3 regions of the Streptomyces sp. NBC_01352 genome follow, and region 2 is predicted to be linked to each of the others. Evidence: predicted binding sites of a transcription regulator. Region 2 holds the regulator's gene; each other region holds the start of a gene.

Region 1 (7,363 bases), 1.3 Mb from region 2:
ATGCCGCTGCGCGGGGTCGACGCCGCGATCGCGGCCCGCTCCACCCGGCGCAGCAGGACGTGCACGCGCGCGGCCAGCTCCCGCATGGAGAAGGGCTTGGTCATGTAGTCGTCGGCGCCGACGCCGAGCCCGACCAGCATGTCGGTCTCGTCGTCCCGCGCGGTGAGCATCATCACCGGCACCGGCCGGGATGCCTGCACGCGCCGGCAGACCTCCAGACCGTCGAAGCCGGGCAGCATGATGTCGAGGATCAGCAGATCGGGCTGCCAGGCCTCGGCGGTGTCCACCGCGGACGGACCGTCGCCCGCCGTTTGCACGAGGAATCCCTCGGCGCGCAGGCGGGTCGCGATGGCGTCCACGATCGTCGGATCGTCTTCGACGACAAGCACCCGTCGCTGTGCGCCCGGGGTCGTCGCCGTGCCGTTGTGGGAGGTGTGTGTCTGCTCCATCGCCCGCCCCTGAGGTGTGCAATTCCGGAACCAGTGGGGTGATCCCTTGTCTGCGCATGACTGCGCTTGACGCTTGAATGATCGGCGTCAGGGAAGCAGAGTACGGGGAGTCACCGTGGCTTTGCTATCCAGGTCGGACGGCAAGGTGCACGACGTCCGGAACGCCCCGGGCAACCGGGATCTCTTCGGTACGCACCCGTTGGAACCCGGCATTCCGTAGGGATCCTTCAAATTCCGGAGAGGGCTGGGCGGACCACACGGCGAGTACCCCTCCTGGCCTCAACACCCTTGCGCAGCTTGCCAGTCCGGCCTCGGAGTACAGCCCGCCGTTGCCCTCGGTGACCGTCCAGCCGGGGCCGTTGTCGATGTCCAGGCACAGCGCGTCGAACGTGTCGCATGTCTCATTGACGAAAGCGACAAGATCGGTTTCCACAATGTCGGTGCGCGGATCGGCGAGGGCCCGCGCCGACAGCGCGGACAGCGGCCCGGCGCGGTGCCAGTCGATGATGGCGCGCTCTCGCTCGACCACGGTGATCCGGCCCCAACGGGGATCGGCCGCGGCGTGTGCGAGCGAGAACCCGACGCCGAGACCGCCGATGAGCACGCTCGGCCGACCGCGACCCCCGAGCGCGTCCAGTGCCGCGTCCACGAGCCGCCGCTCCGAGCGGCCGTCGGAGGTGTCCATCAGGAAGCAGCCGTTGGCGATGATCTGCAGCAACTCGCCGTGCCGTCGCAGCACGACCTCGCCGTGCGGGCCCTCGCGCCGGTCCAGGATCTGGGGAATGTCGTACGAGGTGGACATCGGCCCATTCTTGCAGGTGGGAGAAGGACGGTCCGGTGGAATCGCCTCGGACGGCGACCGTGGGTCCTCGGCCACGGGGGCTTCGCCATGGCCGGGCGCGAAGTGGCCGCACGTCCTTGAGAAGTGACTGTGAATCGGCACTCTGGTGGCGCCCGTCACAGACAGCGGCTGTACGGGCCACGGAGGCTGGGTGAAACGGAAGGAGCGCCTCACCGTGGAACGGACTGAGACGGACGGTACGGCGGGTTCGCCGGCGCCCGGGCCGAGCGATTCGCCCGTCCCTCAGGACGTGCCCCCGCCGCGCTACGACGCCTGCATGCGGGATGTCTCAGGGCTGTTGGACGGGATGCCGCGCCAGCGAGAGGCGTCGGCGACCATGCCGGTCGGACCGCCGGTTGCGCCCCTCACCGTCGAGCCTCCCCAAGTTCGCCCCCGCCCCTGGCGCCTGCTCCCCACCCCCACCGGGACACCGTTCACCTTCGGCTACGGCGTCGTCCTCGCCGTCACCTCACTCGTCACCGAGTACGCCGACCCGGCCGTCGTGCACGACCTCCACCAGGCCTCCAGCACCGATGTGGCGCACCTGGTGCAGACGCCCGTACCGGTGCTGCTGACCAGCGCGTTGTGGATCGCGGGCGGGATCCTCTCGCCGTTCGCGATCGGTTTCCTGCTCGTCCTCACCGCACTGGAGCGCCGGATCGGCGGGCTGCGCACGGCCGGGGTCTTCCTGCTCGGGCACGTCCTCGCCACCCTCGCGACCGAAGTCCCCGTAGGGCTCGCGGTCCTGGTCGGCCACCTGCCCGACAGCTCGCTGCACCGCCTCGACTACGGCGTCAGCTTCGGCGTCGCCGCCGGGGTGGGCGCCCTGGCCGGACTCCTCACCCCGTGGCTGCGCTGGCCGCTGCTGGCGGTGTTCGGCGCGATGCTGATGCAGAGTCTGCTGGCGTTCACGGACCCGATGACCGACTGGGGGCACCTGACGGCGTTCGCGATCGGCATCGGGACCTGGCCGGTGGTGCGGCGCTGGTACCGGGCACGGCTCGCTACGAACCGCTTGCCCGGGGTCGCCTAGGGCCGCCGAGCCGCGGCCAACTCCCGTGCGAGCGCTGGTACGGGGTCATGGCGTCGGGCTTGCGGCGCTGTGTCGGCCTGGGCGGGCCGGTCAGCCGGCCGGTGGCGTCCAGACGTACGGCGTGGTCGTGGTGACCGCGTGGAAGCCCAGGCGGCGCAGGATGGGCGCGCTGTCGTCGGAGGCGTCGACGTGCAGGTACGTGACGCTCCGGGCGGCGGCGAGCCGGGCCCGCTCGGCCACCAGGGCCCGGTAGATGCCCCTGCCGCGCCACTCGGCGAGCGTGGAGCCGCCCCACAGGCTCGCGAACCCCGTGCCCGCGCGGAAGACCAGCCAGGCGGCACAGACGACCTCCCCGCCCGCCTCGGCGACGTACACGGCGATCTCGTCCGGCGCGGCGGCCACCCGGCCGATCAGGTCCTCGGCGAGCCAGCTCCAGTCGTCGTCCCACACGGCCGACTCCATGTCCGCGATCCGCCGCATGTCCGCGTCCGCCGTCACCCGGCGCAGCGCGACACCGTCCGGCAGGACCGGCTGTCGTACGGCCATCTCGGCGGCGCGTCCGACCAGTACGGTCTCCCGCTCCTCGGGCACGAACCCGGCCGCCCGCAGCCGTTCGGTGAGGTCGGCCGGGACGTCGTGGGCCCGGGTCTTCCACTCCACCGCCTCACCGCGCGCCGCGAAGAAGTCCCGCTGCCGCGCGATCAGTTCATCCAGCCCGTCGCCCGCCACGCCGAGGTCGCGCGGCCCGCTGACGAACCCGCGGAACTGCCCGACGATCCGCAGCAGCGGCCCGTCGTGTTCGTACGCCACTCCCGCGGGCGGATTCGGGGGAGCACCGCGCATCTGGTCGTCGTAGGCGGCGAGAAGGGGGGCGGTGGTGGCTGTCTCTGTCACCGGATGACGGTCGGGGGAGGGGCGGGCGGGGGCAACCGGTTTTCCCCGACCGGCCTTGGGTCTGCACGCGCGCGTGGAGCGCTCCTCACTCGTCGCCCCGCACGCGCGCGCAGGTGCCCTCCAGGGCGAACCCGGCCTTCGCGGCGACGCGGCAGGACGCCGGGTCGGCCACCGAGTGCCGGGAAGGTCCAGCAGAGGTTGAGCGTTGTCGGACGTACGGCCCGCAGGGACGACCGAGGGTGTGGGAGTGACATGCCTGGTCAGAGGGCACTCGGAGCGTGATCGCTCACAGCGAACGCAACCCGGGGAACATCCAGAGGCTCCCGTGCATTGAGTCGGCATAGCTCAACTTGACTGCCGAAGGGGAGATCATGGCTTCGACGTCCACACCGCTCACCCTGCCTGTGCTGCCGCTCGACGACGAGGTCGTGCTGCCCGGGATGGTGGTTCCGCTGGACCTCAATGACGCCGATGTGCGCGCCGCGGTGGAGGCCGCCCAGGCCGCCGCGCGCTCGGAACCCGGCAAGCCCAGGGTTCTGCTGGTGCCACGCATGGACGGGACCTACGCGAGCACCGGCGTGCTCGGCACGATCGAGCAGGTCGGCCGGCTGGCCGACGGTGACCCGGGCGCGCTGATCCGCGGCCGGAGCAGGGTGAAGATCGGTGCGGGGACCACGGGCCCGGGTGCCGCCCTCTGGGTCGAGGGCACCCGTGTCGACGAGAGCGTGCCCGAGCCGCTGCCCGGCCAGGTCACCGAACTGGTCAAGGAGTACAAGGCCCTTGCCACGGCCTGGCTGCGCAAGCGCGGCGCCTGGCAGGTGGTCGACCGGGTCCAGGCCATCGACGACGTGTCCGCCCTTGCCGACAACTCCGGCTACTCGCCCTTCCTGACCACCGACCAGAAGGTGGAGCTCCTGGAGACCGCCGACCCGGTCGCCCGGCTCAAGCTCGCCACCCAGCAACTGCGCGACCACCTCGCCGAACAGGACGTCGCCGAGACCATCGCCAAGGACGTCCAGGAGGGCGTCGACAAGCAGCAGCGCGAGTTCCTGCTCCGCCGCCAGCTGGAGGCCGTACGCAAGGAACTGCGCGAACTCAACGGTGAGTCGGAGGGCGAGGAGTCCGACGACTACCGTGCCCGCGTCGAGGCCGCCGACCTGCCCGAGAAGGTCCGCGAGGCCGCCCTCAAGGAGGTCGACAAGCTGGAGCGGTCCAGCGACCAGTCGCCCGAGGGCTCGTGGATCCGCACCTGGCTCGACACCGTCCTCGAACTGCCGTGGAACGAGCGGACCGAGGACCAGTACGACATCCAGGGCGCCAAGGAGATCCTGGACGCCGAGCACGCAGGCCTGGAGGACGTGAAGGAGCGGATCACCGAGTACCTGGCGGTGCGCAAGCGTCGTACCGACCGCGGGCTGGGTGTCATCGGCGGGCGGCGTGGAGGTGCCGTGCTGGCGCTCGTCGGCCCGCCCGGTGTCGGCAAGACCTCGCTCGGTGAGTCCGTCGCGCACGCCATGGGGCGGAAGTTCGTCCGGGTCGCCCTCGGCGGTGTCCGCGACGAGGCCGAGATCCGCGGTCACCGGCGTACGTACGTCGGCGCGCTGCCCGGCCGGATCGTCCGCGCCATCAAGGAGGCCGGGTCCATGAACCCGGTGGTGCTCCTCGACGAGATCGACAAGGTGGGGTCCGACTTCCGGGGCGACCCGGCGGCCGCCCTCCTGGAGGTCCTGGACCCGGCGCAGAACCACACCTTCCGGGACCACTACCTGGAGGTGGAGCTGGACCTGTCGGACGTCGTCTTCCTGGCCACGGCCAACGTGCTGGAGGCCATCCCGGAGGCGCTGCTCGACCGTATGGAGCTGGTCCGCCTCGACGGCTACACCGAGGACGAGAAGATCGTCATCGCGCGTGACCACCTGCTGCCGCGCCAACTGGAGCGGGCGGGTCTGGAGAAGCCCGAGGTCACCCTCGACGAGAGCGCGCTGCGCAAGCTCGCCGGCGAGTACACGCGCGAGGCGGGCGTCCGCAACCTGGAGCGGTCCATCGCACGGCTGCTGCGCAAGGTCGCGGCCCAGCACGAACTGGGCGAGCGGAAGCTGCCGTTCACCGTCCGGGACGAGGACCTGCGCGGCCTGATCGGACGGCCGCACCACGTGCCCGAGTCCGCACAGGACCCGGCGGAGCGCCGCACAGCCGTGCCGGGCGTGGCGACGGGCCTCGCGGTCACGGGAGCCGGCGGTGACGTCCTGTTCGTCGAGGCGTCGCTGGCCGACCCGGAGACGGGCGCGGCGGGCCTGACCCTGACGGGCCAACTGGGCGACGTCATGAAGGAGTCGGCGCAGATCGCGCTCAGCTTCCTCCGCTCGCACGGGGCGGAGCTGGAACTCCCCGTGGCCGACCTGAAGGACCGGGGCGTGCACATCCACTTCCCGGCGGGCGCGGTCCCGAAGGACGGCCCGAGCGCGGGCGTCACGATGACGACGGCACTGGCGTCGCTGCTGTCGGGCCGTCTGGTCCGCACGGACGTGGCGATGACCGGCGAGGTCTCGCTGACCGGCCGGGTCCTCCCGATCGGCGGCGTGAAGCAGAAGCTGCTGGCCGCGCACCGGGCAGGGGTGACCACCGTCGTCATCCCGAAGCGCAACGAGCCCGACCTGGACGACGTCCCGGCCGAGGTCCTGGACAAGCTCGATGTCCATGCCGTCACGGACGTCCGCCAGGTCCTGGAGCTGGCGCTGTCCCCGGCGACGAACGGGGCCGCGCCGGAGGTTCCGGTGGCGGCGTGACGGGCGCTGCCGGATGAGGGAAGGCCTGGGCTTCGTGAGGGAGGCCCGGGCCTTCGCCTTGTATGCCTTTGTGGATCAGCCGTTGGCGAGGGCGACGACCCGGTCGAGCGCCCCGTTGAACTTGTTGTGGTCGCCGACGGTCGGTCCCGACGAGGTGTACTGCCAAGCGGTGTAGTAGGACCATCCAGCCGGGAGCGTCCCCACCGTCGAGGCGTACCGGGCGATCCACAGCGGGTTGGCGGCGGCGAAACCGGCGTAGTTGCCGGTGCACTGGGTCCACCAACTGGTGGCGGTGTAGATGACGGCGTCCCGGCCGGTGCGGGCCTTGTACTGGTTCAGGAAGCTGCGGATCCAGGTCACCATCTCGCTCTGCGTCTTGCCGTAGCAGGCGGCGCCGTACGGGTTCCACTCGATGTCGAGCGCGCCCGGCAGCGTCTTCCCGTCCCTGGACCAGCCGCCGCCGTGGTCGACGAAGTAGTTGGCCTGGGTGGCGCCGCTCGTGGTGTCCGGGGTGGCAAAGTGGTAGGCCCCGCGGATCATGCCGACGTTGTACGAGCCGTTGTACTGCTGGGCGAAGTACGGGTTCGTGTAGTACGTCCCCTCGCTCGCCTTGGCGTAGGCCCACCTGACCCCGCTGCTCCACAGGGTCGACCAGGCGACGTTGCCCTGGTGGCTGGAGACGTCGACGCCTTCCGTCTGGGTGGCGCGGGTGTCGGCGGGGACGCCGCTTCGACCGTCGTGGGCGAGGACGCCCATGCCCATGTGGGCGGTGCCGCGGGCGGGGGTGTCGGCTGCGGATGCCGGGGCCGTGAAGCCGAGGGTGAGGGCGGCGAGCAGGATGCCGGTGAGTAAGAGGCGCCGGGGGCGGAGCGAACCGGGTCTGTGCACGGGCATGGCGTGCCTCCGAGGGCTCGGTGAAGCTCGGTGGTGGTGGGGAGTGGGGGGAGGTTCTGGGCATGCCGGCCGGACGGAGCGGTCGCCGTCGACCTGCCGTCTTGGAACCGTGGCGTTTGCTGGCGTGGGCATGCCAGTACTTGCCTGCCAAAGACGCTACGCACGTAGAACGCCAGGTGGAAGAGGGCCCGGAGGCTGCCGTTGGTCTAGCCCTGCGAAATACTGACGGAGCTGCGGCGATGACAGGCGTTCGGCGGAAACTTTCAGTACGGGGAAAACCGAGGCAGGGGCTGACGTGCACGAAGACGCAAACGGCGGCGGACGCGGAGTCGAACCTGGGGGTGCCCCCTCTGGGGGAGTGCCGGCGAGCGGTGTGGACCAGCCCGCGTTCCTCGCCCTGGAACGCGAACTGACCGTCCTCCTGCGACGCGCCCGTGCCAATCAGGGCGAGATGGCCCGCGAGGTC
Region 2 (7,363 bases):
CTGCCCATGTGACTGAAAAGCCAACGCGTCGACCTCCCTCAGCGTCAAGCGGAACCACTTAACGAGTGCGCAACGCCACGCTCCGCTTTGCTTGTGAAGACATGGCGGAAACCCCTCCAAACGCCCTTTACGGACTCTCCATCGAACGCACCCCCTTGGAAGGGCAAAGATCCGTACAACCAACTCCATTCCTCACGAGTCGATGATCACAGCGGCTGCCTCTGCCGCTCTGATCACGACCAGAGGACCGAATGAACTCAGCCAGACGCACGACCATGGCGGCCGCGACCGCCGTCGTGCTCGCCACCGCGGGCGGCCTGCTCACCGTCGTCACCGCCCCCGCGTCCGCCGCGACGACCTGCGCCTCGCCGGTCTTCAAGCGGCAGTTCTTCGCGAACACCACCTTCTCCGGTACGCCGAAGAAAACGGACTGTGACTCGAAGATCGCCCAGAACTGGGGCACGGGCGCCCCCGCCTCAGGGCTGCCGTCGAACAACTTCGGCGTCCGCTGGACCGTGACACGCGACTTCGGCTCCGGTGGGCCGTTCGCCCTGCCGGTCTCCGCCCAGGACGGTATCCGCGTCTACCTGGACAACGTCCGCAAGGTCGACCTCTGGAAGAACGTGTCGACGACGGTCAAGAAGACCGTCAACGTCACGATCCCCTCCGGCAGGCACACCCTCCGCGTCGACTTCGTCAACTGGACCGGCACCGCGAACGTCTCCTTCGCCTACACGCCCCGCACCTCGGCCACCGTCGACACGGTCAAGCCGCTCGCCCCGACGGGCACTTCGGTCACGTACGACCAGGCCACCGGCAAGGCGAAACTCACCTGGGCGAAGAACAAGGAGATGGACCTCGCGGGCTACCAGGTCTACCGGCGCCTGAAAGGCAGCGAGGACTACCACAAGGTCAGCGGCGGCTACCTGGTCACGGGCACCTCGTTCACCGAGACGCTCGCGCCGACCGGTGCCGCGTACTACTACGAGGTCCGCGCCGTGGACAAGGCCGGCAACGAGTCGGCGGGCAGCGCAGACAAGCTCGTCACCACCGTCGACAGGACGGCCCCGCTGACGCCGGTCCTGTCCGCGACCGACGACCCGGTCCTCGGAGTCGAGCTGGACTGGCAGGACGACACGTACGGCGTGACGTACGACGTCTACCGGGCCGCGTCCGCCGACGGGACGTACGAGAAGCTCGGCGTCTCCTACGGGTCGAGCCGCACCGACGAGACCGCGCCCTACGGGGAGACCTCGTACTACAAGGTCGTCGCCAAGGACGCCGCCGGCAACACCGCCACCTCGCAGGTCGTCCCCCTCGCCCGGCCGCTTGCCGTGCCCACCATGGAGTCCCCGGGCACGAACGCGGAGGAGACCGGGATCACCCTGCGCTGGAAGACGTCGAAGGCGGCGCCCACGCAGTACCGGGCCTACCGCTGGGAGCTGTCCGACGCGGACGCCGTCCCGGCCCTGGTCACCTGCGAGACGTACCGGGTGGGCAACGAGGCCGACTACTACCCGGAGTACGGCTGCACGGACTACTCCGCCGCGGCGAGAACGGCTTACGGGTACTACGTCACCAGCGTCGACAGCGCGGGCCGCGAGTCGGCCCCCTCGGCCACGGTCCAGGCGGGCCTGCGCGACACCACCCCGCCGCCGGCCGTCACCGGCCTCACCCACACCAACACGGAGTACGGCACGGTCCTGGAGTGGGACGAGAGCCCTGCCCCGGACCTCGCCCGGTACATCGTGCACCGGGCCCCCGCCGACGGCGGCGTCAGCGGCCACGAGTGGATGGCCACCCTCCCGCCCGGGACGACCACGTTCACCGACCTCAACGTGCCGAACGACGAGTACTGGGTCTACTTCGTGGACGCGGTGGACACGTACAACAACTCCCGTTACACGACAAGCGGTTCCCCGCTCGTCGACGTCGCCAACGTGGCTGTCAACGAGTTCGAGCTCACCCCGTCGCAGTCGCCCGAGCCGACCGCGCCCTGGTCCCTGACCGCGGCTGCGGACGAGTCGGCCCACGCGAAGCTCTCGTGGACCTGCACCGCCGCCGACTGCACCACCGCGGGCTTCCACGTCTACCGCTGGGACCGCGCGGCCGCCCAGTACGTCCGCCTCACCGACGTACCCCTGGCCGCCGACGCCCGCACCTACACCGACCTCACCACCCCGTCGGCCACGACCAGCCACTACCTCGTCTCGGCCGTCGCCGCCAACGGCTCGGAGGCCTTCTCCGGCCTCGCCCCCGTCGTGGTCCCACCGAGCGGAGCATGAGCATGAGAAACCTCGCCCTGCGGGCCACGGCGCCGGCCGTCGTCCTGGCGACGGCGAGCGGCCTGCTCACGGCCCTCGCCGCCCCGGCATCGGCCGCCACGACCTGCGCCTCGCCGGTCTTCAAGCGGCAGTTCTTCGCGAACACCACCTTCTCCGGCACGCCGAAGAAGACGGACTGCGACAACGCCGTCGACCAGAACTGGGGCACGGGCGCCCCGACGTCCGGCCTCCCGTCGAACAACTTCGGCGTCCGCTGGACCGTGACACGCGACTTCGGCTCCGGCGGCCCGTTCTCCTTCGCCGCCCAGGCGCAGGACGGCATCCGCGTCTACCTCGACAACGTCCGCAAGGTCGACCTCTGGAAGAACGTGTCGACGACGGTCAAGAAGACCGTCAACATCACGATCCCCTCCGGCAGACACACCCTCCGCATCGACTTCGTCAACTGGACCGGCACCGCCAACGTCAAGTTCGGCTACACGCCCCGCACCTCGGCGACCGTCGACACGGTCAAGCCACTGACGCCGACGGGCACTTCGGTCACGTACGACCAGGCCACCGGCAAGGCGAAGCTCACCTGGGCGAAGAACAAGGAGATGGACCTCGCCGGGTACCGCGTCTACCGGCGCCTGAAGGGGGCCTCCTACGGCAGTACTCCGCTCGCGACGACCACCTCGACCTCGTACACCGACGCCGGTCTTCCGGTCACCGGCGCGATCTACTCCTACGAGGTCCGCGCCTACGACAAGGCAGGCAACGAGTCGACGGGCACCGCCGACCAGGCCGTGACCACCGTCGACCGCACCGCACCCGCCGCCCCCACCGGACTGACCACCGACTCCGAGTCGGAGGGGCTGCGGGTCAGCTGGGGATCGGTCTCGGGGGCGGCGTCGTACCGGGTGTACCGGGCGGCGAGTGCGGAGGGTACGTACAGCAGGGTCGGCAGTACGACGAGTCAGGTGTCCTACGTCGACGCCTCGGCCGTCGAGGGCAGCACCTACTACTACCGGGTGACCGCCCTCGACGCGGCCGGCAACGAGTCCGCGCGGTCCGCCGCCGTCAGCGACAGTCGCGTGGACCTCACCGCGCCGTCCGCCGTCACCGGGCTGAGCGTCACCGCGACCGAGTACGGCTTCGCGCTGCGCTGGGACGCGAACCCGACCGCCGACCTGGAGAGGTACGTGGTCCGCCGGGGCGAGCTCCTCGGCGACGAGGAGGAGAGGGTCTGCTCGCTCTACCCGGGCTACTACCTGTCGGCCGACACCACCTCGTACGACTACGCCCTCCTCCCGGACGGCGAGGAGACCTGCTTCATCGTCGACGCCATCGACGATGCCGGGAACTCGTCCTTCCAGTGGACCGGCGAGGCCCAGGTCGTGACCGTCACCGAGCTCGACACGACGCCGAGCGTGGCGACGCCCGAAGGCTCACCGCTGACCCTGGAGGCGACCGGGGCGGAAGGCGACGAGGGGAACCGTCTGACGTGGTACGGGCTCGGTGAGGACTCCCCCGAGGCCGTCGGCGGCTACCGCGTCCACCGCTGGAACCCGGCCACCGGGGCATACGAGAAGATCGCCGATCTCGGTGCCGGTTCCATCGAGTACTTCGACACCGGGGCCGAGCGCGGGACCATCTCGTACTACTGGCTGACCGGTGTGAAGGCCGACGGCACCGAGACCCTGCCCGCGGGCGACTGGGCGGTCACCACGCCGTAAGTCCTCGCCGGGAAAACGCGAAGAGGGCCGGGAAAACCCGGCCCTCTTCCACGAGTTACGTCAGCTGTCAGTCCGACGCCTGCCGTCCCTTCGGCCGCCACACCACCAGCGCACTCGTCTGCTGGACCTCCTGGTACGGGACCAGGTCCCGTCGGTACGACGCGTGGACCGCGGCCTCGCGCTGCTGCATCGCGGCCGCCGCGCCGTCCAGGGCCGACTGCAGTTCCGCCACGCGGGACTGGAGGGCGGCGACCTGGTTCTCCAGTTCGATGATCCGCTTGATGCCGGCCAGGTTGATGCCCTCGTCCTGCGACAACTGCTGGACGGTGCGCAGCAGTTCGATGTCGCGGGCCGAGTAGCGACGGCCCCGGCCCGCGGTGCGGTCCGGGGAGACCAGGCCGAGGCGGTCGTACTGGCGCAGGGTCTGCGGGTGCAGACCGGAGAGCTGGGCCGCCACCGAGATGACGTAGACCGGGGTTTCCTCGGTCAGCTCATACGGATTGCGTCGACGACCGTCCATCTCGATCATGCTCCCTTCGCGGCCTGGAACAGCTCCGCCCGCGGGTCCTCACCCGCGGTTGCCTCGCGATACGCCTCGAGCGCTTCACGAGCATTCCCCGTCAGGTCCTTCGGAACACTCACCTCGACGGTGACCAACAGATCTCCGCGGGTTCCGTCCTTGCGGACCGCGCCCTTCCCGCGGGCGCGCATGGTGCGGCCGTTGGGCGTGCCCGGGGGCAGCTTCAGGGTGACGGAAGGGCCGCCGAGGGTCGGGACCCTGACCTCGCCGCCCAGCGCCGCCTCCGCGAACGTCACCGGGACCGTCACCGTGAGGTTGTCGCCCTTGCGGCCGAAGACCGGGTGGGCGTCGACATGCACGGTGACGTACAGATCGCCCGCCGGGCCGCCGCGCTCGCCCGGTGCGCCCTTGCCGCGCAGCCGGATCCGCTGCCCGTCGGTGACGCCGGCCGGGATGCGGACCTGCATGGTGCGGGACGACTTGGCCCGGCCGCTGCCCTTGCAGTCGAGGCAGGGGTGCTCGGCGATCAGGCCGCGGCCCTTGCAGTCGGGGCACGGGTCGGTGAGGGAGAAGCCCCCGCCGGTGCCCCGGGCGACCTGCCCGGTGCCGACGCAGGTCGGGCACACGCGCGGTGTGCCGTTCTTGTCGCCGGTGCCCGAACAGGCCTTGCAGGGCTGCTGCGAGGACATCCGCAGCGGGACCGTCGCGCCCTCGATCGCCTCGGTGAAGCTGAGGGTGACCTCGGACTCGATGTCCTGGCCGCGCCGGGGCTGCGTCCGCGTGCCCGTGCCCGCGCCGCCGCGGTTGAACAGGCCCCCGAAGACGTCACCGAGGCCGCCGCCGAAGCCGCCGGCGCCTTGGCCTCCGCCTGCGCCGCCGCCCTGGGCGCCGCCTCCGAAGAGGTCACCCAGGTCGAAGTTGAAGGAGCCGCCGCCCGCGCCCGGCCCCGGGCGGAAGCCGCCGTTGCCGAAGAGGGCGCGGGCCTCGTCGTACTCCTTGCGCTTCTTGGGGTCGCCGAGGATGTCGTTCGCCTCGGAGATCTCCTTGAAGCGGTCCTCGGCCTTGGCGTTGCCCTTGTTGGCGTCCGGGTGGAACTCGCGGGCGAGCTTCCGGTACGCCTTCTTGATCTCGGCCTCGGTGGCGTCCTTGGGGACGCCGAGGACCTTGTAGTAGTCCTTCTCGATGAAGTCCTTGGTGCTCATCCTCGACGTCCCTCCTCTCTCAGCGGTACAGCGTTCGGTTCACGCTCAGCCCTCGTCCGGGCCACCGCTCTCCTTGTCGTCGGCGGCGGAGGCACCAGAGGCACCAGAGGCACCGGTGGACGTCTCCGCCTCGTCGGCCTTGACGGTCTGCGCGCCGGGCTGCGGCTCGGCCACGGCCACCCGCGCGGGGCGGATGGTGCGCTCGCCGAACCGGTACCCGGGCTGCAGAATCGCCACGCAGGTCGTCTCGGTGACGTCCGGCGCGTACGAGTGCATCAGGGCCTCGTGGATCGTCGGGTCGAAGGGCTCGCCCTCCTTGCCGAACTGCTGCAGACCCATCTTCGCCGCGACGGTCTCCAGCGACTCCGCGACGGACTTGAATCCGCCGACGAGTTCGCCGTGTTCCCGCGCGCGGCCGATGTCGTCGAGGACGGGCAGGAGCTCGGACAGGAGGTTCGCCACGGCGATCTCCTTGACCGTGACCCGGTCCCGATCGACCCGGCGGCGGTAGTTCTGGTACTCGGCCTGGAGCCGCTGGAGGTCCGCCGTGCGCTCGCCGAGCGCCGTGCGTACCTGGTCCAGCTGTGCCGTCAGGCCTGCCGACTGTGCTGATGCGTCCCCGGCCGGGGCCGCCCCCTCCCCGGAGGGGGAGGCGGCCTGCGGCTCGGCGTCGTCGGGGGTGGCGCCGGAGGGGACGTCAGGCTTCTCGTCGAAGCCCGGGGTCTCCTCCGTCACGCGGCACCGTCCTTGCGCTCGTCGTCCACGATCTCGGCGTCCACGACGTCGTCGTCGGCCTTGGGCGCCTCGTCACCGGCGGACGCGCCACCGGTGGCCTGCGCGCCCTGCGCGTCGGCGTACATCGCCTGGCCGAGCTTCTGCGACACGGCCGCGACCTTCTCGGTGGCCGTACGGATCTCAGCGGTGTCCTCGCCCTTGAGCGCGGCCTTGAGCTCCTCGACCGACGCCTCGACCTCGGTCTTGATGTCGCCGGGGACCTTGTCCTCGTTGTCCTTGAGGAACTTCTCCGTCTGGTAGACGAGCTGCTCGCCCTGGTTGCGGGTCTCGGCGGCCTCGCGGCGGGCGTGGTCCTCCTCCGCGTACTTCTCGGCCTCCTGGCGCATCCGGTCGACCTCGTCCTTCGGCAGCGAGGAGCCGCCGGTGACGGTCATCTTCTGCTCCTTGCCCGTGCCGAGGTCCTTCGCGGTCACGTGCATGATGCCGTTGGCGTCGATGTCGAAGGCGACCTCGATCTGCGGGACACCGCGCGGGGCCGGCGGCAGACCGGTGAGCTCGAACATCCCGAGCTTCTTGTTGTACGCCGCGATCTCGCGCTCGCCCTGGTAGACCTGGATCTGGACCGAGGGCTGGTTGTCCTCGGCGGTGGTGAAGATCTCGGACCGCTTGGTCGGGATCGTCGTGTTCCGCTCGATCAGCTTGGTCATGATGCCGCCCTTGGTCTCGATACCCAGGGACAGCGGGGTCACGTCGAGGAGCAGGACGTCCTTGACCTCACCCTTGAGGACACCGGCCTGCAGGGCGGCGCCGATGGCGACGACCTCGTCCGGGTTGACGCCCTTGTTGGCCTCGTTGCCACCGGTCAGCTCCTTGACGAGCTCGGCGACGGCGGGCATGCGGGTGGAG
Region 3 (7,363 bases), 2.9 Mb from region 2:
GGGCCGGGCCTCGACGAGGACACGCTCAAGGTGCTGGCGCACGGCACGCTGACGCCCGCGCACGCCACCGCGTTCTGCGGCTACGCCAAGATCGTCCGCAGCCGGTTCGGCATCGAGGCGATCCTCAAGGGCGACGCCCGCTGGCCGAACCGCCTGGAAGACCGCGACCTGCTCTACTACCTCGCCGAGTCCTTCCGCGGCCGCCTCGTCAAGGAACTGCCCGCGAGCAAGGACCACATGTCGGCGAACGGCCGCCAGACCGCGTACCGCGCCAAGTCACTGCTCGTACAGCTCGCCGAGATCTCCGTCGAGGTCGCCCAGAGCGTCATCGCCTCCGACGCCGACGGCAACCCCCTCCTGCCCGCCTGGTTCCTCATCGAGGCCGCCCGGGACATGCCCCGGCTGGTGGAGGCGCGACGATGAGCCCGGCCACCGCGCGCACAGGGGCCCGCCCGTGAGCCGTACACGCGAGACCGCGCAGGCCCGCGGATGAGCCGCGGACGCAAGCAGAACGAGCCCAAGAAGGACCCGGCCGCCGAGGCGTGCGCCGACGGCGTGCGGCTGGCGATGGCGAACCCCGCGCTGGCCGCCATCGAGGCCAAGCTGTGCCGCGAGAAGGAGTGCGCCCTGGCTCCCCGGCACGGCCTCGCCCGCGTCACCTCCAACGGCACCGTCCACCTGCACCCCACCCGCCTCGCCGAACCCGAGGAATGGGCCTGGGCCCTCGCACACGCCCTCATCCACCTCGGCTTCGGACACGTCCCCGCCGCCACCGGCGAACGCGTCCAGCCCGACCGCCACGACCTCGCCGCCCGCTGCACGGTCGTCAACCGTTTCCTGCTGACCGTCCCCGTGGGCCGGCCCCCCGACGACCTCCCGCTGTCGTACCCCGGCGGCGACGAGGAGCAACTCGCCGCGAGCTGGCGGCGGACCGGGATCCCCGGCGCGTACGAGCACTGCGGCACGGCCGCGGGAGAGGCGGACCAGCTGCTGCTCCCGTGGAGCAGGTGGGGCGGCCAAGTACCGGACTGGCAGATCGCGTTCGCGCACGCCCTGACCCGCACCATGTCCACCGCCCTGGACCTGGCCGGCGGCCGCCGCGACTCCATGACCGGCGGCCCCACCCGACTGCACCCCTGGGAACGGGCCCTGAGCTGGTTCGTCTCCTCCTACCCGCTGCTCGGCGGCATCGCCGCCGGCATCACCCTCGTCGCCGACGCCGAACTCGCCCGCGCCCACGGCATCTCCGTCGCCGCGGTGAACCCGGAGGCCGGCGAGATCTACGTCAACCCCCTGCGCCGGTTCGACGACGAGGAGTGGCGCTTCGTCCTCGCCCACGAGATGCTGCACGCCGCCCTGCGCCACGGCGACCGCTGCGGCACCCGCGACCCCTTCCTCTTCAACATCGCCTGCGACTACGTCATCAACGGCTGGCTGACCGAGATGCAGGTCGGCACCATGCCCGAGGGCCTCCTGCACGACCCGGAGCTGACCGGCCTGTCCGCGGAGGAGGTCCACGACCGCATCGCCCGCGACCTGCGCCGCACCCGCCGCCTGGCCACCCTGCGCGGCAAGGGCGCCCGCGACATCCTCGGCGGCCCGCTCGGAGCGCCCCGCGACTACGTCGACCTCGACGAGCTCTACCGCCGGGGCCTGGCCCGCGGCCTCGACCTGCACGAGCAACAGGACCGCGGCCACCTGCCGGGCGGCCTGGTCGAGGAGATCCGCGCGCTCAGCCACCCCCCGCTGCCCTGGGACGCCCGACTGGCCCGCTGGTTCGACGAGTTCGTACCGAGCCCACAGCCCGTACGGACGTACGCGCGCCCCTCCCGCCGCCAGGCGGCCACGCCCGACATCCCGCGCGCGGGACGGTACTTCCCGCCCGAGGAGATCGCCCGCTGCACCTTCGGCGTCGTCCTCGACACCTCCGGCTCCATGGACCGGGTGCTGCTCGGCAAGGCGCTGGGCGCGATCGCCTCGTACGCCGAGGCCCGGGACGTACCGGCCGCGCGGGTCGTGTTCTGCGACGCGGCCCCGCACGACGCCGGCTATCTCCCGGTCACCGACATCGCTGGCCGGGTACGGGTCCGCGGCCGGGGCGGCACCGTCCTGCAGCCCGGCATCGACCTGCTGCACCGCGCCGACGACTTCCCGCCCGCCGCTCCGGTCCTCGTGATCACCGACGGCTGGTGCGACGTCCTGCGGGTGCGGCGCGAGCACGCCTACCTGATCCCGCAGGGGGCACGACTGCCGTTCAGCGCACGTGGACCGGTCTTCCGGGTGAGCTGAGCCGGAGTGTGATCGTATGGAGTCCGAAACCCGGATCCGGGACCATAGGAAAGGAATGACCGTGGCTACCACGCGCTCCGCACACACCGTCTGGGAAGGCAACCTGCTCGAGGGCAACGGAGTCGTCACCTTCGACACCTCCGGCGCCATCGCCGAGCAGCCGGTGACGTGGGCTGCCCGCACGCAGGAGGCCAACGGCAAGACCAGCCCCGAGGAGCTGATCGCCGCCGCCCACTCCAGCTGCTTCTCCATGGCGTTCTCGCACGCCCTCGCCGGGGCCGGCACCCCGCCCACCAAGCTCGTCACCTCCGCCGACGTCACGTTCCAGCCGGGAGAGGGCATCACCGGCATCCACCTCACCGTCGAGGGCACCGTGCCGGGCCTGGACGAGGACGGCTTCGTCGCCGCGGCGGAGGACGCCAAGGTGAACTGCCCCGTCAGCCAGGCCCTGAAGGCCGTACCGATCACCCTGTCCGCGAAGCTCGCCTGACCGGACCGGCACACCACGACCGTCGCGCGGGCCGCCCCACCCGGGGAGGCCCGCGCGACGGTCGGTTCGTGACCGGGCGGACGGGTATCAGGACGACGGTGTCGAAGGGAACGCGATGGGGCCGCGAACATCCAGCGGATCGGCGGTACTCGACTCCGGCACGCGTGAACTCACCCGCGCGGTACCGCTGTTCAGCCTGGTCGGCCGAATGCGCCCGGACGGCTCCCGGCCGGGCGCCCTCGTCGACCGCTACGACTACGGCCGCTTCGAACCGCACCTGAGAACCAGCGAGAACGTGCTCCCCGTACCGGTCCTGGCCCACCGCGCCACCCCGGACGACCTCCACCTGCCGCACGGCGGCCACGGCCTGGACCTCGCATCCGTCGACATCGCGTTCGCCGCCACCCCCCGCGGCGACGTGACCCTGGTCCTCGACTGCCAATTCGCGGCCGACTCCGAGCCCGCCGCCCTCGCCGCCCGGCTCGCGGACACCTGCTTCGAGCGCGCACGCATCAGCCTCGGCGACAGACCGCTCCTCGACGTCCTGAACGAGCGGCTCACGTCCTGCTCAGGCGGGACAGCCGACGCTCCGGCCGGCTCCTGTCACCGCCCGACGGCCGCCCGCCCGCGCCGGTGCCGCCGCCCCGGTCCGCGGCCGGGAGCTGACGCCACCATGTGCCGGTGCGACTCGACCGTGTCCCTCGGGAGGTGACCTGACCGTGCCGCGACGACCCGCCGTGTCGGCCCACCGGGGAGGATCCGAACGCGCCGCCGCCGCCACCTGGGCGGCGTACGAGGACGCGCTCGCCTCCGGCGCCGAGTACGCCGAGTTCGACATCCGGCGTACGGCCGACGGCGTCTTCGTCGTCTACCACGACCCCCGGGTCGCGCACTTGGGACCGCTCCTGTCACGGATCACGCACGCCGAGCTCAGCGACCGCGCCGGATACGCCGTACCGGTCGTCGAGGAGGTCATGTCCCTGATCGCCGGGAAGCTCGTCGGGCACCTGGACCTGAAGGACACGGGCCACGAGCGCGAACTGATCGACCGGGCGATCGCCCTGCTCGGCACGGACGGCTTCGTCGCCACGACCCTGGAGGACGCCTCCGTCGCCGCCATCAGGCGCGCGTTCCCCGCCGTGCGCACGGCCCTGTCCCTGGGCCGCGACCGCACCCAGATCGCCCCGGCCCGGCTGGCACGGACCCGGCTGAGCGAGCTGCTGCCCATGCGTCGGGTCCGCGCCTGCGGCGCGACCGGGGTCGCCGTGCACCAGGCGCTGGCACGCGCGAACGTCCTGCGCGAAGCGGCCCGGCACGGCCTGCACACCATGGTCTGGACGGTCAACGAGGACGCCCCGATGCGCGCCTTTCTCGCGGACCCGCGCGTGGACGTCCTGATCACCGACCGGCCCCGGCGGGCGGTCGCCCTCCGGGGCGGCAGGCAGGACGAGCGCGCCCTGGGGTACCCGTACGTTTGACAGGAGCCCTCCGATGACGAGCTGACAAGCCCCACCCATTGACAAGAACGCACTCAAGTTTTCTGCTGGAGTGCGGGAAGGCTGCGGGAAGGCTGCGGGAAGGCTGCGGGAAGGCTGCGGGAAGGCTGCGGGAAGGCTGCGGGAAGGCTCCCTGGCGGAAGGCCCTGGCGGAAGGGGACAGCGATGGGACGTGCGGTCGGAATCGATCTGGGCACCACGAACTCGGTGGTGGCCGTCCTGGAGGGCGGCGAACCCACGGTCGTCGCGAATGCGGAGGGGGCCAGGACCACACCGTCGGTCGTGGCCTTCGCCAAGAACGGCGAAGTGCTCGTCGGCGAGGTCGCCAAACGGCAGGCCGTCACGAACGTCGAGCGCACCGCGCGCTCCATGAAGCGCCACATGGGCGACGCGAACTGGCGCTTTCCCGAGCAGGGCGCCGTCGACGGCAACCGCTACCGGGCCCAGGAGCTGTCCGCGCGGGTGCTGCAGAAGCTGAAGCGCGACGCGGAGTCCTACCTGGGGGAGGACGTCACCGACGCGGTGATCACCGTCCCCGCCTACTTCGACGACACCCAGCGCCAGGCCACCAAGGAGGCCGGGGAGATCGCGGGCCTGAAGGTGCTCAGGATCATCAACGAGCCCACGGCCGCCGCTCTCGCCTACGGCCTCGACCGGGGCGAGGAACAGACCGTCCTCGTCTTCGACCTCGGCGGCGGCACCTTCGACGTGTCGCTGCTGGAGATCGGCGACGGCGTCATCGAGGTCAAGGCGACCAACGGCGACACCCACCTCGGCGGCGACGACTGGGACCAGCGGGTCGTCGAGTACCTGGTGAAGAAGTTCAAGGGCCAGTACGGCATCGACCTCGGCAACGACAAGATGGCCCTGCAGCGGCTGCGCGAGGGCGCCGAGAAAGCCAAGATCGAACTGTCCTCGTCCTCCGAGACGACGATCAACCTCCCCTACGTCACCGCCTCCGCCGAAGGCCCCCTGCACCTCGACGAGAAACTGACCCGCGCCCAGTTCCAGGAGCTGACCGCCGACCTCCTCGACCGCTGCAAGACCCCCTTCCACCAGGCGGTCAAGGACGCCGGCATCAAGCTCGCCGCGATCGACCACGTCATCCTCGTCGGCGGCTCCACCCGCATGCCCGCCGTCACCGACCTGGTCAAGGAACTCACCGGCAAGGACCCGCACAAGGGCGTCAACCCCGACGAGGTCGTGGCCGTCGGCGCGGCCCTCCAGGCGGGCGTCATCCGCGGCGACGTCAAGGACGTCCTCCTGCTCGACGTCACCCCGCTGTCCCTGGGCATCGAGACCAAGGGCGGCATCATGACCAAGCTCATCGAACGCAACACGACGATCCCCACGCGCCGTTCGGAGATCTTCACCACCGCCACCGACAACCAGCCCTCGGTCGGCATCCAGGTCTACCAGGGCGAACGCGAGATCGCCGCCTACAACAAGAAGCTCGGCGTCTTCGACCTCACCGGCCTGCCGCCCGCCCCGCGCGGCGTCCCGCAGATCGAGGTCGCCTTCGACATCGACGCCAACGGCATCATGCACGTCTTTGCCAAGGACCTCGCCACCGGCCGTGAACAGAAGATGACCGTGACCGGCGGCTCGGCCCTCCCCAAGGACGACATCGACCGCATGATGCGGGACGCCGAGCAGTACGCCGAGGAGGACCGCAAACGCCGCGAGGCCGCCGAGACCCGCAACCAGGCCGAACAACTCGTCTACCAGACCGAGAAGTTCGTCCGCGAGAACGGCGACAAGGTCCCCGCGGACACCAAGTCCGAGGTCGAGTCCGCCGTCGCCGAGCTGAAACAGCTCCTGGAGCAGAACGCCGAGACGAACGCCCTGCGCACCGGCGTCGAGAAACTCGCCTCCGTCAGCCAGAAGATGGGCCAGGCGATGTACGCCCAGGCCGCCGGCGGCCAGACCGGCACGGAGGACACGGGCACCGGCGGCCGGGACACCTCCTCGCAGGACGAGGAGGGAGTGGTGGACGCGGAGATCGTCGACGACGACAGGGACCAGGGCGGTCGGCAGGACGGGAGGGACGAGAAGGGCGGGGCGGCCTAGTTCCCCGGCAGAGCAGGGTCGTCGGCGGCGCGCTCCCGTGTATGCAGTCGGCAGTGTGTGGTCGTCGACGCGCTCAGGTGTATGCAGTCGGCAGTGTCGCGCATACGGCATCCAGGACGGATGCATACGGTGTACCGAAGTCGGTGAGCCGGGCGCGGAGTCGCTCCAGGCCGTCGCGGTGTTCGGTGAGCAGGCAGGTGTCGCCGGTGCGGGCCGCGAACTCCAGCACGGCGGGCAGGTAGTCGGGCACCTCCTCGCCGGTGAACTCCAGGCCGTGCGCCCGGTACGCGTCCTTGAAGCCGGCCGGCGACCTGCCCCGCCGCCGCACGTCGCCGTCCCGCCAGCAACTCAGGTACAGGCTGTGCCGGCTCTCGCCGTCGAAGACCTGGACGTAGTGCGCCGCCAGTTCCCGCGCGGGCGTGACGGCCGCGTGGTCCGCGAACTCCCGCAGCTGCGGGGCGGCTTCGCGCAGCAGCGGCAGCCGGGCGCGGAAAGCGTCGTCCGGGTAGGTCAGGCAGAGCGCCGCCGCCTGGTACAGCACCGTGTCCGAGGGCATCAGACATCCCCCGCCCCGCCGGCGGTCCGCCGGTGGCGCGGGCCGTGGACGTTCCGGGTGTCGGTCACCTGCGCTCCCTTGCTCCCGTGCTTGCCGGCGGCTCATTCGAACCTAGGGCGGGACAGGGGAACGCACCCGCTGACGGCACCCGTACGGGTCCCGCACCCGCCGGCGGCCGCCGTCCGGGTCAGGACTTGCGGGCGACACCCGCGTACACCGGCACGATGCCCTCGGCCTGCACCGCCACGTCCTCCGGCTCGGGCCGCCACCCGGAGACCGGGATCACGCCGGGACCGAGGAGTTCCAGGCCGTCGAAGAAGCGCGAGAACTCGGCGAGCGAACGGGGGAAGAAGGGGGTGCCGCTGCGGCGGAAGTGCTCGGCGGCCTTCTGGATCGCCTCCGGGTTCAGATCGGGGGTGACCTGCGACAAAACCAGATAGCTGCCGGGGGCGAGGAACTCGA

Evidence for each region. Region 2 encodes HspR, which represses chaperone genes until heat shock. Its sites were predicted from a motif close to TTGAGNNNNNNNNNCTCAA; they were not measured.
Region 1: a site for HspR is predicted at 3,548-3,566, ahead of lon (endopeptidase La). Genes of this name have one in related genera too.
Region 3: a site for HspR is predicted at 4,296-4,314, ahead of dnaK (molecular chaperone DnaK). Genes of this name have one in related genera too.

What each region holds. Positions count from the first base shown of each region.
Region 1 is NZ_CP108354.1:3,923,832-3,931,194, reverse strand. It holds gene OG252_RS18185 (response regulator transcription factor) at 1-449, opposite strand, end outside; gene OG252_RS18180 (spermidine synthase) at 574-1,251, opposite strand; gene OG252_RS18175 (rhomboid-like protein) at 1,466-2,323, shown strand; gene OG252_RS18170 (GNAT family N-acetyltransferase) at 2,414-3,166, opposite strand; gene lon (endopeptidase La) at 3,589-6,003, shown strand; gene OG252_RS18160 (lysozyme) at 6,079-6,897, opposite strand; gene OG252_RS18155 (MarR family winged helix-turn-helix transcriptional regulator) at 7,193-7,363, shown strand, end outside.
Region 2 is NZ_CP108354.1:5,265,904-5,273,266, forward strand. It holds gene OG252_RS24435 (PA14 domain-containing protein) at 252-2,285, shown strand; gene OG252_RS24440 (PA14 domain-containing protein) at 2,282-4,000, shown strand; gene OG252_RS24445 (heat shock protein transcriptional repressor HspR) at 4,068-4,520, opposite strand; gene dnaJ (molecular chaperone DnaJ) at 4,526-5,722, opposite strand; gene grpE (nucleotide exchange factor GrpE) at 5,768-6,457, opposite strand; gene dnaK (molecular chaperone DnaK) at 6,454-7,363, opposite strand, start outside.
Region 3 is NZ_CP108354.1:2,378,811-2,386,173, reverse strand. It holds gene OG252_RS11250 (ATP-binding protein) at 1-423, shown strand, start outside; gene OG252_RS11245 (vWA domain-containing protein) at 490-2,289, shown strand; gene OG252_RS11240 (OsmC family protein) at 2,351-2,779, shown strand; gene OG252_RS11235 (hypothetical protein) at 2,895-3,491, shown strand; gene OG252_RS11230 (glycerophosphodiester phosphodiesterase family protein) at 3,499-4,257, shown strand; gene dnaK (molecular chaperone DnaK) at 4,441-6,345, shown strand; gene narJ (nitrate reductase molybdenum cofactor assembly chaperone) at 6,419-6,901, opposite strand; partial or broken gene OG252_RS11215 (SAM-dependent methyltransferase) at 7,089-7,363, opposite strand, start outside.